2 regions of the Roseburia sp. OM02-15 genome follow, and region 1 is predicted to be linked to the other one. Evidence: predicted binding sites of a transcription regulator. Region 1 holds the regulator's gene; the other holds the start of a gene.

What was found. Region 1 encodes NrdR, which represses ribonucleotide reductase genes. Its sites were predicted from a motif close to CACAANATNTTGTG; they were not measured.
Region 2: nrdD (anaerobic ribonucleoside-triphosphate reductase) is a predicted target of NrdR. The motif match lies at 3,144-3,157, and genes of this name have one in related genera.

What each region holds. Positions count from the first base shown of each region.
Region 1 covers NZ_QULX01000011.1:35,155-43,265, forward strand. Annotated here, with positions in the region: gene DXB15_RS11015 (MalY/PatB family protein) at 1-369, opposite strand, end outside; gene efp (elongation factor P) at 584-1,144, opposite strand; gene rpiB (ribose 5-phosphate isomerase B) at 1,266-1,703, opposite strand; gene DXB15_RS11030 (YqeG family HAD IIIA-type phosphatase) at 1,700-2,236, opposite strand; gene nrdR (transcriptional regulator NrdR) at 2,329-2,781, opposite strand; gene DXB15_RS11040 (YlmC/YmxH family sporulation protein) at 2,808-3,062, opposite strand; gene ychF (redox-regulated ATPase YchF) at 3,235-4,335, opposite strand; gene DXB15_RS11050 (NAD(P)/FAD-dependent oxidoreductase) at 4,844-5,701, opposite strand; gene DXB15_RS11055 (metallophosphoesterase) at 6,084-6,962, opposite strand; gene DXB15_RS11060 (YczE/YyaS/YitT family protein) at 7,089-7,748, opposite strand; gene DXB15_RS11065 (glycerol-3-phosphate responsive antiterminator) at 7,783-8,111, opposite strand, start outside.
Region 2 covers NZ_QULX01000005.1:3,270-11,380, forward strand. Annotated here, with positions in the region: gene DXB15_RS06150 (hypothetical protein) at 1-504, opposite strand, end outside; gene nrdD (anaerobic ribonucleoside-triphosphate reductase) at 781-2,958, opposite strand; gene gltX (glutamate--tRNA ligase) at 3,541-4,998, opposite strand; gene DXB15_RS06165 (ABC transporter substrate-binding protein) at 5,218-6,315, opposite strand; gene DXB15_RS06170 (ABC transporter permease) at 6,648-7,460, opposite strand; gene DXB15_RS06175 (ABC transporter permease) at 7,454-8,111, opposite strand, start outside.

The DNA.
Region 1 (8,111 bases):
CGGATGATAAACCGGACGCTGGATCATGACGCTGTCTCCCTCTTTTGTGTAGGCGCGAACTGCTGCTGCCAGTGCAAATACCACCCCCGGAGTTGCAATCACCCAGTCATTTTCAATCTGCCAGTTAAATCGTGTGGAAAACCAGTTTTTCAATGCGTCATAATAACCGTCTCCCAACATGGAATAACCGTAAATACCGCGGTCTGCCACTTCTTTTAAGCGTTCTTTTACTTCCGGAACGGTCTCAAAATCCATGTCCGCTACCCAGAGCGGTAAGGTATTCGGATCTAATTTTCGTTTTGTGATCATGTCCCATTTGTAGCAATCTGTACCATAACGGTTTACCATTCTGTCAAAATCGTATTTCATGTTTTTCTCCTAATTTCAACTCACAGGCAGTATTTTCAAAGCCTGAAAAGTTCGAATATGTTTCGCTTAAACGGAAAACGGAACAGACAAAACGTCTGCCCCGCATTACACTTCATTTAGTTCATTACAAGTAGTATCATAGCGGTAATTCGTAATCCGCTCATTACTTACTCATAATTCATAAGAACCAGTTCGCTATACCGATTGCTAATTCTTATACTCGTGATAAGTACTCACCTGTTCTTGTATCAATTTTGATTACATCGCCTTCGTTTACGAATAACGGAACATATACAGTAGCACCTGTCTCAACTGTAGCAGGTTTTGTAGCGCCTGTAGCTGTATCGCCTTTGAAGCCTGGCTCTGTCTCTGTGATCACAAGTTCAACGAACATTGGCGGCTCAACTGCGAAGATATCTCCGTTGTGAGCAAGCATTGTAACTGCTTCGTTCTCTTTTACGAATTTCAGAGCATCACCGATTGCATCTGTGCTCAGAGCGATCTGATCATATGTCTCTGTATCCATGAAGTAGTATAAATCACCGTCATTATACAGATACTGTTTCTCAGATCTGTCAACGTGTGCTGTCTCTACATCCTCTGTCGGACGGAAAGTTTTCTCTACAACTCCGCCTGTTTTAATATTTTTTAATCTTGTTCTAATGAAAGCTGCGCCTTTTCCAGGTTTTACGTGCTGGAAATCATCTACTCTGTAAACGTTGCCTTCCAGCTCGATTGTAACACCTTTTCCGATTACCTTTCCTGCGTTTGCCATTAAAAAATCCTCCTTGTATGTTAAGACCTTCGGTCTTTTCTTCTATTACCACAAACGAATGGTAATTATTACTTCTCTCTATTCTATATGAAAAACCGCGATTTTTCAACCTTTTTATGGACTATTCCTCAATTTTATGAATCATATCGATTCTTGTCTGATGACGTCCTCCCTGAAACTCTGCATTTAACCATGCATCAACGATTGCTTTTGCAGTCTCGCTTCCAACAATTCTTGCACCGAATGCAATGATATTTGCATTGTTGTGCTCTTTGACAAGACGTGCGGTAACAGGCTCAGAACAAACTGCTGCGCGAACGCCTTTTACTTTATTTGCTGCGATGGAGATACCAACGCCGGTTCCACAGATCAGCACACCGCCGTCCACTTCGCCTGCTGCTACCATACGTCCGGCTTTCTCGCCGTACTCCGGATAGTTGCAGCTGTCATGTGTGTCGGTTCCGATATTGATCACTTCGTGACCTTTCTCTTCCAGATATGCTTTGATCTCATTTTTCAGTTCTACTGCTGCATGATCGTTTCCAATTACAAGTTTCATTTTTCTTCCTCCCGATTTTCAAAAATACTCCTGTGTGTTTTTCTATAGTTACGGTAACTGATCAGAACAATTGCCTCCAGTCTGCGCTTTAAGACAATCTGGATCTCCTCTTTCCAGTGAATCTTTTTCACCATGATCGATGGGATTCCGGTTCGATTGGCTCCGAAAACATCGGTAAACATCTGATCACCGATAAAAATCGTGTTCTTCTTATCGGTGTGCATCCGTTCCATTGCTTTTTCATAGTTTTTTGTGGACGGTTTGTGTGCATCGTAAATATACATTGACTGCACAGCGTCCGCAAACGGTTTTACTCTGGGTTCCTGATTGTTGGAGATCAGGCAAGTCGCAAATCCAAGCTCATGCAGATGGGCAAACAGTTTTTTTGCCTTCTCATTCGCCGGTGCACCATGTGTCACCAGGGTATTATCAATATCAAAAATCAGTCCCCGGTATCCGTCCCGGTACAACCGGTCAAAATCAATTTCATATGTAGATGAAATATACAGATCCGGATAAAATTTTTGAAACATAGGTTACCTCCGTTCAGTTGGCAGATCAGATCCCGCCACTGATATCATTTCGTTACTTACATCTGATATGATACTACTCATACCGGATATACTTATTTGTCCAGAACTTTCTTCAGTTCTTCCACAAAAGTATTCACATCTTTAAACTCCCTGTATACAGATGCGAATCTCACATAAGCTACTGCCTCTAAATCTTTCAGTTTATCCATCACCAATTCGCCGATCACGCTGCTTGGGATCTCTTTTTCTTCCATATTGAAGATTTCCGTCTCCACATCGTCGATGAGTTGATTGATCTGGTTGACAGATACCGGGCGTTTATGACAGGCTCTGAGCACGCCGTCCTCAATTTTGGAACGGTTATACTGCTCTCTGGTGTTATCTTTTTTGATAATGATCAGCGGAATCGTCTCCACTTTTTCATAAGTTGTAAAACGTTTTGAGCAGTCATCACAAAGTCTTCTGCGGCGGATGGAACAGTTGTCCTCCGCTGGTCTGGAATCAATGACACGTGTGTTATCACTGCTGCAGTAAGGGCATTTCATCGCTCTTTTTCCTCCGTACCTATTCTTTATAGTTTGTGCAGGCATTTCTCCGCACATATATCTACCAGTATTACATCCGGTCCGATCCGAACAATTTTTTTCCAGTCTATGACATATTCCGTGTCACATCCCACCAGATGAAACCACTTCGGAGGTCCCTTTATGATCATTGCACATATCTGTCCGCTGCATTCATCAAACTCCAGATCACAGACATTTCCCAGACATCTGCAGTCAGAGGCGTTGATTACCTCTTTCCTTGAAAATTCACATAAACGCATGGTACACTTTCCTTTACTCTCTGTTTCTTTATATTTTATTCAGATTGAAAAAGGAAGTGCATTTTTCATATATCCATACGTTATTTAAAAATGTTTCCAACATTTTTACTTATAAGATGTAAGCGAAGAATATTTCTGCTACGCTTTTGTCACTCACATCAAATATTTCATATTATACGTTGAAACGGAACAGGATAACATCGCCGTCCTGAACTACGTACTCTTTTCCTTCCAGTCCTACCAGACCTTTTTCACGGGCTGCTGCCAGTGAACCGCACTCAAGCAGGTCTTTGTAGTTTACAACCTCTGCACGGATAAATCCACGCTCGAAATCGGTATGGATCTTTCCTGCTGCCTGCGGTGCTTTTGTTCCTTTTTTGATGGTCCATGCACGGGTCTCATCCTCACCTGCGGTCAGGTAGCTTAAGAGTCCAAGTAAGCTGTAGCTTGCCTTGATCAGTTTTTCCAGACCGGACTGCTTCAGTCCAAGATCCTCTAAGAACATTGCTTTCTCATCGTCATCCAGCTCTGCGATTTCCTGCTCGATCTGTGCACAGATGACAAATACCTCAGAACCTTCCTCAGCTGCAAGTTTGCGCACATTCGCTACATGCGGATTGTTTGCGCCGTCGTCTGCCAGATCATCCTCTGAAACGTTTGCTGCGTAAATAACCGGTTTTGCAGTCAGAAGATTGTAAGAAGCGAACCATTCCTGATCATCCTCATCATCGCCTACTTCAAAAGTCTTTGCAAGTTTGCCGTCTTCCAGATGTGCTTTGATCTTCTGTAACAGCTCCAGCTCTTTTGCAAGTTTTTTGTCCATTCTTGCGCCTTTTGTTGTTTTTGCAATACGACGATCCAAGATCTCAATATCGGAGAAGATCAGCTCTAAGTTGATGGTCTCAATGTCTCTTGCCGGATCTACGCTTCCGTCTACATGGACTACATTTGGATCTTCAAAACAACGTACTACGTGAACGATGGCATCTACTTCACGGATATTTGCAAGGAACTGGTTTCCAAGTCCCTCACCTTTGCTGGCACCTTTTACAAGACCTGCGATATCTACGAATTCGATAACAGCCGGTGTTACTTTTTTGGAATTGTACATATCTCCAAGTAATTTCAAGCGCTCATCCGGTACTGCAACGACACCGACATTCGGGTCGATGGTACAGAACGGATAGTTGGCTGACTCAGCGCCGGCTTTTGTCAGTGAATTGAACAGGGTACTTTTTCCGACATTCGGAAGTCCCACGATTCCTAATTTCATATCTTCTATCTCTCCTTTTTAATTCCCCGATATAACAGGGGTATACTTTCTTTCTTAAATAATACTGAGTCCATGAAAAATAACATCTTATCTTGTTTTCTCCATGTGTTCAGGCTATTATCTGCCTTGATTTTCTTTCAAGTCGAACGCACGTGAGACTTGGTGCGTGATTCTGTTCAGCGCAAGCTGACATCTTCTTTTCAGAATCACTGCACATCCTCGCGGAGCATTTATCTCAGTCGGAGATTGAACTCCCACTGAGAAATACTTGTTACTACTCACCACTTGCAGAAGTGGGAGTCTCATCTCAGACTGAGATGAAATAAAAAGGCTGTAAAAACTCAGAAGAGTCTATCACAGCCTAATATTATAGCACACCTTATTTACTTTTTAAATACATAATCGCAAGTTTTATCCCTTTTCCCATGGTAGTTGGAGAATGTGTAAATAAACGCAGCAAAAATTGATTCCATAAATAGCATGGATTGACTATACTATCCGATCCATTTTACTCAGCTATTTCAGCAAGATAGCTGATACAGCTATGTGCTGCCACATTTCCTTCGCCCACGGCTTTCGTATACTGATATGGACGGCCGGTGCAGTCTCCTGCTGCAAAACAGCCCGGCAGATTTGTTTTCTGCGCACGATCCACCACAATATGCCCGTTCTCAATTTCCAATTCCGGAATCAGTTTTGATAGTGCGATCGCATTACGCAGACAGAAAACACCATCCACGCTCAAAATTTCACCGCTTTTTAAGGTAAGTCCTGTCACCCGGTCAATGCCGTTTACTTCCACTGGAAAGTCTTTGGAAATCGTAACGTTCTCTTTTTTCACCTGACTGTCGGAAAACAGCGGAAAATACGTTACTTTTGCTGCCAGATCTGCCAGATATTCTACCTCATGCTCGTATTTCGGATCGTTGCATAATACTGCAATCTCCTTATCTTTATAAAACATACCATCACAGGTAGCACAATAGCTGACACCTCTGCCAAGCAGCTCATCCTCACCTTTTAACAGTTTTGCCGTCATGACACCCATGGCAAGAATCAGCGTTTTTGCTTCGTAAATTTCATTGTCCGCCAACACCATGTAATAATTTCCCGCTGACATGACATTGGTTACTGTCTTTTCTGTAATCTCCAGACCTGCTGACTGTATATGATCCTCAAAATGTGCAAACAGTTCCTGTCCAGTTAACTCCGGAAATCCGGGATAATTTGTGATTTTTTCCGCTTTCCGCACTTTATCACTTAAGCTTTTGGAACCAAACCACACAAAACTTTTTTTGTATGTTTTCAGGTTCAGTGCTGCAGATAAGCCTGCCGGACCGGTTCCGATAATAATGCAATCGTACATTTTTTCTGTACCTCCGTATTTCTTTCCTATATCACGAACATTGTATTTCGGTATCTTCGTTTATTTATAAATCATAAATATTTTGTTTCAAGTTTTTCACCTATTATCATCTACAAACATTTATTTCAACATCTTTATTTATTATAAACCATAAATGCTTATTTCAGTATCATTTTTATAATTTCCTTATCTGTCTGATGCATTCCTACTTTTCCGATGTATCCCACACAGCAGATGGTCGCGCCGCATGGAAAGCGTCACGGTATCCCCAGAATGCACCGTATCTCCTTCCAGACTGCTTTTCGCATTCTTGTTACCCGGCACCTATACAGGCGCAAGTTTTTTGTTATCTGGCACTCTGATGGCTTCTTATTTTTTCCCATCATTTATTATTGCTTGAACTTCCACCCAGCTGAATCATAACCACCTCACAGGGATTCCCAAAACGCGGAATATTCGCCGTATTGGAAACTCCTGCGCTGACGATCATATTGTCATACTGACCGTAAGAATAGCGTGGGAATAATCCCTGTCCCGGTGCAAAAACCGGAATTCCACGTTTCCTTCCGCCTCTGCTGAACAGACGCCACTGTCCGCCATGAGCGTGACCTGCCACGATCAACGCAAACGTATTCCGATTCGTGTCTTTGATATATTTCGGATAATAATCCGGGTGATGGCAGATCAGAATCTTCACACCGTCTTTTTGTGAAAATTGATCCAGCCATTCCAGATCATATCGGGTGGACATTCCACCAATCAGAAGTTTCTGTCCTTTTACCGTCAGTTCACAATCCCGATTATCCAGAAAAACCACCCCATGATCTTTAAAAAACTGCAAATCTTCTTCCGTGTGATACCATTCATGATTGCCGACACCAAGCACCACCGGAGCAATTTTTACCGCTTCTTCCAGAAAACGATAACCGTTTGCCTTGTTCCAACGCTTCGTTTGTTCTCCGGATGATGCGGAACCATCAAATTTTCGCACAATATTGAAAAACCAGGTGCGGGTGCGCGGGATTCCCTGCCATTCATCCATCTGCTCTACCGTCCAGGGACTGACGACCGGATCATGGCGTTCCATCAGGTCACCGGCAACCAGGATCAGATCCGGTTGCTGCTGATGCAGGATGGAAAGTGCTGCATCTGGACAGCGGTCGTGAACATCGGAAATCAGGGCGATGTGTACGCTGCCGGAAAGTTGAGTGGGGATATTGTATGTTGTTGTGATTGTTTTGCTTTGCTTGTTGTTTTTCATCCTCTATTTTTATACAATTCCTATTTCTTTATATTTCAATTTTTTATCCATATGTAAATTATAGTTAAAAACAGCCCGCCATTTTTCGATAGTGGGACTGTTCATTTTCATAATTGCTTTTTTTTCTCACGCTTCTCCTGTCAGCACCGGAAAATACTTTTTCAAAATATTGCCCATCCACTGAATGACCGGTCCAAGTGTCAGCACCATGATCACAGTCATAATTCCAAGTTTTCCACCAAAGACAAGTCCCAGTATTGTCACAATACAGTCAAAGCACATACGAACTACTTTAAACGGGACTTTCGGCAAATGGTCGGATATAATAATTGGAATCGCATCATAAGGTGCCGTTCCCATATCTACGTCCATATAAAGCGCTGCCGAAAGAATAAATACAATAATCGCCGGAATGAGTACTCCAATCCGAACCTGCATACTCTGAAATAAGTTTTCCGGAAATACCTGATTCCAGATCCACATAAAAAAATCTGCATAATATCCGATTAAGATCATATTTGCAAGTGTCCCAAAACCAAGATTTTTCCCACCGAATATCACAACGATTACCAACAGTATCACATTCAGCAATGCCTGCCAGTTTCCAAAAGTCATCCCTAATTTCATTGAAATGGCGCGGTTCATCATCGTACATGGATCTGCTCCCAGATCTACCAGTAACAAAAAGGAAAGGGAAAATCCCATACCAAGAACTGCCAGCATTACTGTAACGAACCGTATGCCAAAATGTTTCTTTTGAAAAAATCCCTGCCAAATTTCTTTCATGCTTTTTCATCCCCCAATTTTTCTCATCTATCTGCTACAAAAACCACAGTTCTTCTTTCGTCGTTGAAATCGCTGTCGCTCCTGCATCCAACGCAGCAATAATGTCCTCTTTATCGGAAATCAGACCACCCGCGATCACCGGAACAGACAGCTTCTCTGTCATTTGCCGAATAACTTTCGGCATCACTCCCGGCATCAGTTCTACACAATCCGGGCGTAGTGCTTTTGTGCATTTTTCCACATTTTCATAAGCAGCGGAATCAATGACAAAAAAACGGTGCACAGTATATAAGCCAAGTTCTTTTGCCCGGCGGATCTGCGGCTGCTTGGTGGAAATGATTCCATCCGCCCTCGTTTCTTTCC
Region 2 (8,111 bases), on a different contig from region 1:
GATAATTCCAAGAATATACCAAACCAGTCCAAATATATTCATATACCATTTTGAAATTGTTTCCTGATCATTATAGATGATCCTGCACAGTGCGTAACTGCAACGCTCCTGTCCCATGTCTGGAGTAATATTCACGCCATCTTCAGAAAATTCAAAGTTTCCATTCTGGAGTACTGGCACTCCGTTATCATACAACTCTTTCTGCTCTGTATCCCAGCTTCCTGATATAGTCTGATCTGGAAAATAAAATGTAATTTGTTCCTTTTCTATCTCATAGGAAACTTCCTGTTTTTTATCGTGAGAAACAATTGTAAATTCATGATCCGATGTCTGCTCTATATAATTAGAAATGTTCTTTTCATACCGCGAATCACTTTTTTTATAGAAAAAGTCATCTCCTACATAAACACCCGAACGTAACGTTGTATAAGTTCCATATCCAAATGCAACTGCTGCAATTAATACAATAATAACTGCCTTTATCGCCTTTTTTCTGCTGTTCATACTCCCCTCCTTTTTCCCATACCGTCTCCTACTATTTTTATAAAATAATCATACCATTCCACTTTTTCTCCTGTCAACAGCCGTCGATTTTCTTTAACATATATTAAGAAAGACCGTTATATAACGTCTTTCTCAACAATTACATAGCAGTCTTTTTTTAATTTATTATTTTTGTTACAAATCTCAGAGTTTTTAAGGCTTTTTTTCCTCGGCCGAAATTTTTTGTTAGTCAAATCCCCGAAAAAAATTTTTGGGTTTTAAGTTATTTTTGCTAATTTACAGATGAAGCACTCTCTCCTTAATTTCCTGAGTTCTTCCCTGATTCCAGAACTGTGTTCCGATATAACCACAGGTACGACGTGCCACATTCATCTTATCCTGATCATGGTTTCCGCAGTTCGGACACTCCCAGATCAGTTTTCCGTCTTCCTCTACGATCTGGATCTCACCAGTGTAACCGCATACCTGACAGAAATCACTCTTTGTATTCAGCTCTGCGTACATGATGTTGTCATAAATGTACTGCATTACTGCAAGTACTGCATCCAGATTCTGCTGCATGTTCGGTACTTCCACGTAACTGATCGCACCGCCCGGAGACAGCTTCTGGAATTGCGCTTCGAATTTCAGTTTTTCAAAAGCATCTATATTCTCTGTTACGTGTACATGATAGCTGTTTGTGATGTAGTTTTTGTCTGTTACACCCGGGATCAGTCCAAAACGTTTCTGCAGACATTTTGCAAATTTGTAAGTGGTGGACTCAAGCGGTGTGCCATACAGACTGAAGTCTACGTTGTGCTCTGCTTTCCACTCGTTGCAGACATCGTTCATATGCTGCATTACTTCCAGTGCAAACGGTGTTGCACTTGGATCTGTGTGGGATTTTCCTGTCATATAACGAACACATTCGCACAGACCTGCATATCCCAGTGAGATTGTGGAATATCCACCGTGAAGCAATTCATCAATGGTCTCACCTTTTTTCAGTCTTGCCAGTGCGCCATGCTGCCACAGGATCGGAGCTACATCAGAAGGTGTTCCTTCCAGACGCTCATGACGGCAAACCAGTGCGCGGTGGCAAAGTTCCAGACGCTCATCGAAAATCTTCCAGAATTTTTCCATGTTTCCGCCGGAAGAGCAGGCTACATCAACCAGGTTGACAGTTACAACACCCTGATTGAAACGTCCGTAATATTTCGGCTGATTTGTTTTCGGATCTACATACGGTGTCAGGAAGGAACGGCATCCCATGCACGGATAACAATGTCCCTCACCGTTTTTGTCTACTTTATTTTCAAACATAATCTTCTCAGAGATGTAATCCGGCACCATTCTTTTTGCGGTACACTCTGCAGCAAGTTTTGTCAGATACCAGTATTTGCTGTCCTCATGAATATTGTCCTCTTCTAAAACGTAGATCAGTTTCGGGAATGCCGGTGTGATATAGACACCTTTCTCATTCTTGATACCCTGAATACGCTGTTTTAACACTTCCTCAATGACCATAGCCAGATCATCTCTGGTACGTCCTTCCGGAACTTCGTTCAGGTACATAAAAATGGTAATAAACGGAGCCTGACCGTTGGTAGTCATGAGTGTGATTACCTGATACTGGATCATCTGAACGCCCTGTTTTACTTCTTTCTGTACACGAAGCTCTGCTACTTTATTGATTGTCTCTTCATCTGCTTCGATACCACTCTGCTCGAATTCGTAAGCAACTTCTTTCTGATATTTCTCACGGCTTACCTGTACAAACGGTACCAGATGGGACAGGGAAATACTCTGTCCGCCGTACTGAGAACTTGCGATCTGTGCAACCGCCTGTGTTGCTACGTTACATGCAGTAGAAAAGCTGTGTGGTTTTTCGATCATTGTCTCGCTGATCACGGTTCCGTTCTCCAGCATGTCGTCCAGATTTACCAGACAGCAGTTGTGCATATGCTGCGCAAAATAATCAGCATCGTGGAAATGGATCAGACCTTTCTCATGTGCATCCACGATATCTTCTGGCAGAAGGAACCGTTTTGTAATATCTTTACTTACCTCACCCGCCATATAGTCACGCTGTACGCTGTTAACTGCCGGGTTTTTGTTGGAGTTTTCCTGTTTTACTTCTTCGTTGTCAAACTCAAGCAGGCTTAAGATCTGCTCATCTGTTGAGTTGGACTTACGCACCAGCGCTCTCTTATATCGGTAGGTGATATAGTTACGCGCTACAGAAAAGGCTCTCTGGTTCATGATCTGATTCTCTACCAGATCCTGAATTTCCTCTACACTCAGTGCACGATTCATGCCTTCACAAATCGTACGCATATTGGCTCCGATAACTGCGATCTGCTCTTTGCTCATCCGCTCAGTCTCTGCCACACTGTCATTCGCCCTGATCACTGCGGAAATAATCTTATCCAGATCAAACTGCGATTCTGATCCGCTACGTTTAATAATCTTCATTCCACTCGCCCTTTCTTACCACTTTTTCTCTTACTTTTATTATTTGTTCATCTGCTGTTCAGAGTTGTCTCAAGTAACATCCAACCCTTTTTTTCTCTCCAAACAGTTGAATTTCTATTATAACGATCCTGTTGATCCCTTTCGAAGCCCTGTCTTCTTCTCTGGAGGACCGTTCTTGACCATTGTACAATATCTAGTGTTGATTTTCAATTACAAATCCTACATCTAGTGATTTTCTATCAATATCCACAAATTTCAGTTAACGTATTGACTTTTTGAAATCACTCAGAATACTGCCTTTTTTTCGCAACTTTTTCCATTTAATTCAAAAAATTTCAAAATGCAAAAATAGCACTTTGCACAATTGACAAAAAATGTTTTTCAAATATCAATACTATATCTTGTATGTGCATTTTTTTACACACCTATTCCTCAAAAACAGAGGTTTTTACGCACAAAAAGAGAGGGAAAGAGTTCCGTCGTGATCAGGTACTCTTACCCCTCCCCTGATGTCAGATCTGATAACCAAACTGTCTATGTCATATTTCCATGACACAACATCTGGTATGATATTCATTTTTCTTATGCTTCTGCTGTCAGTTTTTCGATAGCAGCTTTGATACGTGCGATGGACTCTTCTTTTCCAAGTACCTCCATCAGCTCAGTTGCTCCACCCGGTGTCATCTGTTTTCCGGAAAGTGCAGTACGGATCGGCCACATTACATAACCGTTCTTGTATCCGTTTTCTTTTACATAACCGCTAAGCATTGCATACAGGGCATCGTTGCTGTAATCTTCCTGTGCTTCCAGTAACGGTAACACATCTTTTAAAACTGCCAGAGATGTCTCTGCATTTGTTTTCATCTTTTTATGTGTATACATTGCTACATCGTACTCCGGAACTGCCTCGAAGAAATCAATATGCTCTTTGATATCCGGGAAGATCTCGATACGTGTTTTTACCATCTGAGCGATCTTCTTGTAATCACAATCACGATGTACCACTTCTTTGATGTACGGCTCTGCCATCTCGTAGAATGCATCAAAATCCATTGCTTTGATGTACTCTCCGTTCATCCATTTCAGTTTTACCATATCAAAAACGGCCGGAGATTTGCTGATGTGATGATAATCAAATTCTTTCACCAGCTCCTCTAAGGAGAAGATCTCACGGTTGTCTACCGGACTCCATCCAAGCAGTGCAACAAAATTTACAACTGCCTCAGATAAAAATCCCTGTTCGATCAGGTCTTCATAAGAAGAATGTCCGCTACGTTTGCTCAGTTTCTGATGTTCTTCGTTTGTGATCAGCGGGCAGTGGATGTATTTCGGCTCTTCCCATCCGAAGGCATGATACAGTCTTGTATATTTCGGTGCGGAAGACAGATACTCATTACCACGGACTACGTGTGTGATGTTCATCAGATGATCATCTACAACGTTTGCAAAGTTGTAAGTCGGATATCCGTCGGATTTGATCAGGATCATGTCATCCAGCTCAGAGTTTGGCTGTGTAATGTCTCCGTAAATCTCATCATGGAAAGTTGTCTCTCCTTCATTCGGTACATTGGCACGGATAACATACGGTTTTCCTGCTGCCAGATTTGCCTCGATTTCTTCTTTGGAAAGATGCAGACAATGTTTGTCATAAACGCTGATCTCTTTACCGTTGATGTTCTGTTTTAAAGAATCCAGACGCTCTTTGTCGCAGAAGCAGTAATATGCCTCGCCTTTTTCGATCAGTTTCTTTGCATATTCCAGATAAAGACCGCTCTTGCAGCGCTCACTCTGGATGTACGGACCATAGCCGCCATCTTTGTCCGGTCCTTCATCGTGGATCAGACCTGTTTTTTCCAGTGTACGGTAAATGATGCCCAGTGCTTCTTCTACGAAACGCTCCTGGTCAGTATCTTCTATTCTTAATACAAAATCTCCGCCCTCATGCTTTGCGATCAGATATGTGTACAAAGCGGTACGCAGATTACCAACGTGCATACGGCCTGTCGGGCTCGGTGCAAATCTTGTTCTGACTTTAGCCATAACTCTACCTCTTTCTGTATATTTATTTCGATTCAACATCCAACTTTTTCAGTTTATCTTCATATGCTAGTAAAATCTACACATGATTTTGAATCACACAAACTGATAAATTTTTCTGAATCGTTTTCTTCATTCCATAAGCGTTCCTATTATAACGCAAACAGGATATTTCCACAAGAGAAAAAAACAGGATACCTGTCAGTATCCTGCCTGCAAGCGTCAGCTTGTCTTAAGTTCTTTCCAGAGCTGACTGTAATATGCTGTGGTATCCGCATCCAATGCTTTGTATACCTCACATTTTTCCAGTGTCTCCTCACTCGGGAAAATCAACGGATCATTCTTTGTCTCCTCATCCAGCTGATCGTATACTGCTGTATTCGGTGTCGGATAATAGATTTCCTCAAAGTTTTTCATCGCAATATCTTCTCTGCAGAGGAAATCCAGGAACTTCAGTGCACCCTCATGGTTTTCTCCTTTTTTCATCATTGTCCAGGAATCAAACCATACATTGGAGCCCTCCTCCGGAACGACATATTCCAGATCTTCATCATAATCGTTGGCTAAATATGCCTCACCGGAATAGCAGACAGCTAATGCCGCATTTCCGGCAACCATCTCCTCGCGGACTTCATCTACGAAATATGCTTCCACATCCGGTTTCTGCTCGATCAGCAGCTTCTGTGCAATGTCCAGTTCCTTACGATCTGTTGTGTTCAGAGAATATCCTTTATATTTCAATGCACACATATACGCATCACGGATACTGTTCTGCATAATAATCTCTCCGGCGTATTTTCCGTTAAACAGACTGTCCCAGCTTGTGATCTCCTCATCCACCATATTTGTGTTGTACAAGATACCTACGGTTCCCCAGAAATACGGAACGCTGTATTTGAGTTCCGGATCATAAGATTTGGACATTTCCCAGTAAAGATCACCAATATTATCGATATACTGCATTTTGCTGTAATCGATTTCTTCCGCCTCACCCTCTTCGATAAAACGCTCTACCATGTAATCGGAAGAACAGACCAGATCATATGGAATCGTACTCGCCATATATTTGGAATACATTTCCTCCGGTGTCGTTGCTTCCTCATAAAGCACTTTGATTCCGGTCTCTTTCTGAAACTGTTTTAATATGGAAGTATCAATATATTCTCCATAGTTTAATACCACAATGGTATCTTTTCCGCCAGCTTCGGACATATCCACGGAAGATTCTTCCTCTCCGGTAGCACCGCAGCCGACTAAAATTCCGGTCATGGCAACACACAGCGCCATTGCCACCCGGCGTTTCCAATTTCTATTTATCATACTGTCACCTTTCCCATTCGCCCGGCGTGTTCTATGCCATAAAATACTTTTTTCTATATAGAAGATGTTTTTCTTACAAAATTCAAGAATGCTCCGGCATTCTTGTTGCGAGGTGCGCGTCATGCAATTGCATGACATACTTCAACTGCGCACCTCTGTAATCCTGCCGGAGGCTATATCAGATGGGGGATTGGCTCCCACCACTGATACTAGCTTGTTTTTCACCACCTATAGAGGTGGGAGTCATCTCCCATCTGATATTTTTATCGCAACCGCCTTTTTGCCGTTTATCGTACTGCTGCTCTAAAGCGGACATTCGCAATCCGCTTTTGCTACCTGCTCATGAACGCAGTTGCTTTGCGACCTGCGTTCACTCTGTTCTGATGAATTCTCGGAACATAATTTGCCAGCAGTAAGATCACCAATACTACCACAAAAATCAGTGTGGAAAGTGCATACATTTCCGGCTTGATACCACGCTTTAACTCACCGTAGATCATGGTGGATAAGGTATTGATTCCTGCTCCCTTTGTGAAATATGTAACAACGAAATCATCCATGGACATTGTCAGCGCCATGAAAAATCCACTCATTACAGACGGGAAGATCATTGGCAGAATGACACGTACAAATGCTGTCACGCTGTTTGCGCCAAGATCTCGTGCCGCCTCGTACACACTCATATCCATCTGTTGCAGTTTCGGTAAAATACTCAAAATGACATATGGAATATTGAACGTGATATGCGCCAGTAAAATACTTACATAACCTAAATTCGTAAATCTGGAAAACCACAGCATCAGTGCGATACCTGTTACAATATCTGCATTCAACATTGGAATATTTCCCACGCCAAGAGTCAGTGTGTAGCTTCTTTTTCGCATTGCATCGATACCGATGGCTGCCAAAAGACCGATTCCGGTTGCGATCGCCGCAGATGCGAAACCAATGGTCAATGTATTCTGTAACGCCGCCATTACATCACTGTTGTGTAGCAGGTTTTGATACCATTCCAGTGTAAATCCACCCCATACAACACGGGATCTGGATGCATTAAAGGAAAGAACGACCAGCACTGCAATCGGAATATACAAAAACGCAATGATCAGCACCAGATAAAATTTCATAAAAAATCGCTTTACCATACGCTGCGCTCCTTTCCTGCATCTGTTTTTGAAGTAAACATCATACTGATCAACACAAAGATCATCAGCGCAATGGATAAACCAGAACCAAGATTCCAGTTCATACTTGTTGAGAATTCCTGTTCAATAATATTTCCGATCAGCATAATCTTACCGCCGCCCAGAATATCCGGAATGGCAAAAGTGGTCAGTGACGGAACAAATACCATGGTAATTCCACTGATGATTCCCGGCATGGTCAGCGGGATCATAATTTTTGTCAGTACTGCTTTTGGCGGTGCGCCAAGGTCTCTGGCTGCCTCAAGGATATCCTCATTCAGCTCGGAAACCGCATTGTATACCGGCAGTATCATAAATGGCAGATAATCATATACCATACCGATTACAATTGCCACATTGGAATTGGCAAGATGCTGTCCCGGCAGTCCAAGTGCGCCAAGCAGTGCATTGATAATACCGTTTCTGGATAACAATAGCTGCCATGCCATGATACGCAGTACAAAATTTACCCACATCGGCAGGATCACGATGATCGCCATCATTCCCTGTTTTCCGATGTTCAATTTCCGCAGCATTACTGCCAGCGGATATGCCAGCACCAGACAGATGGCGGTGCAGAGCAGTGCAAGCCAAAGTGCCAGCAATAAAGAT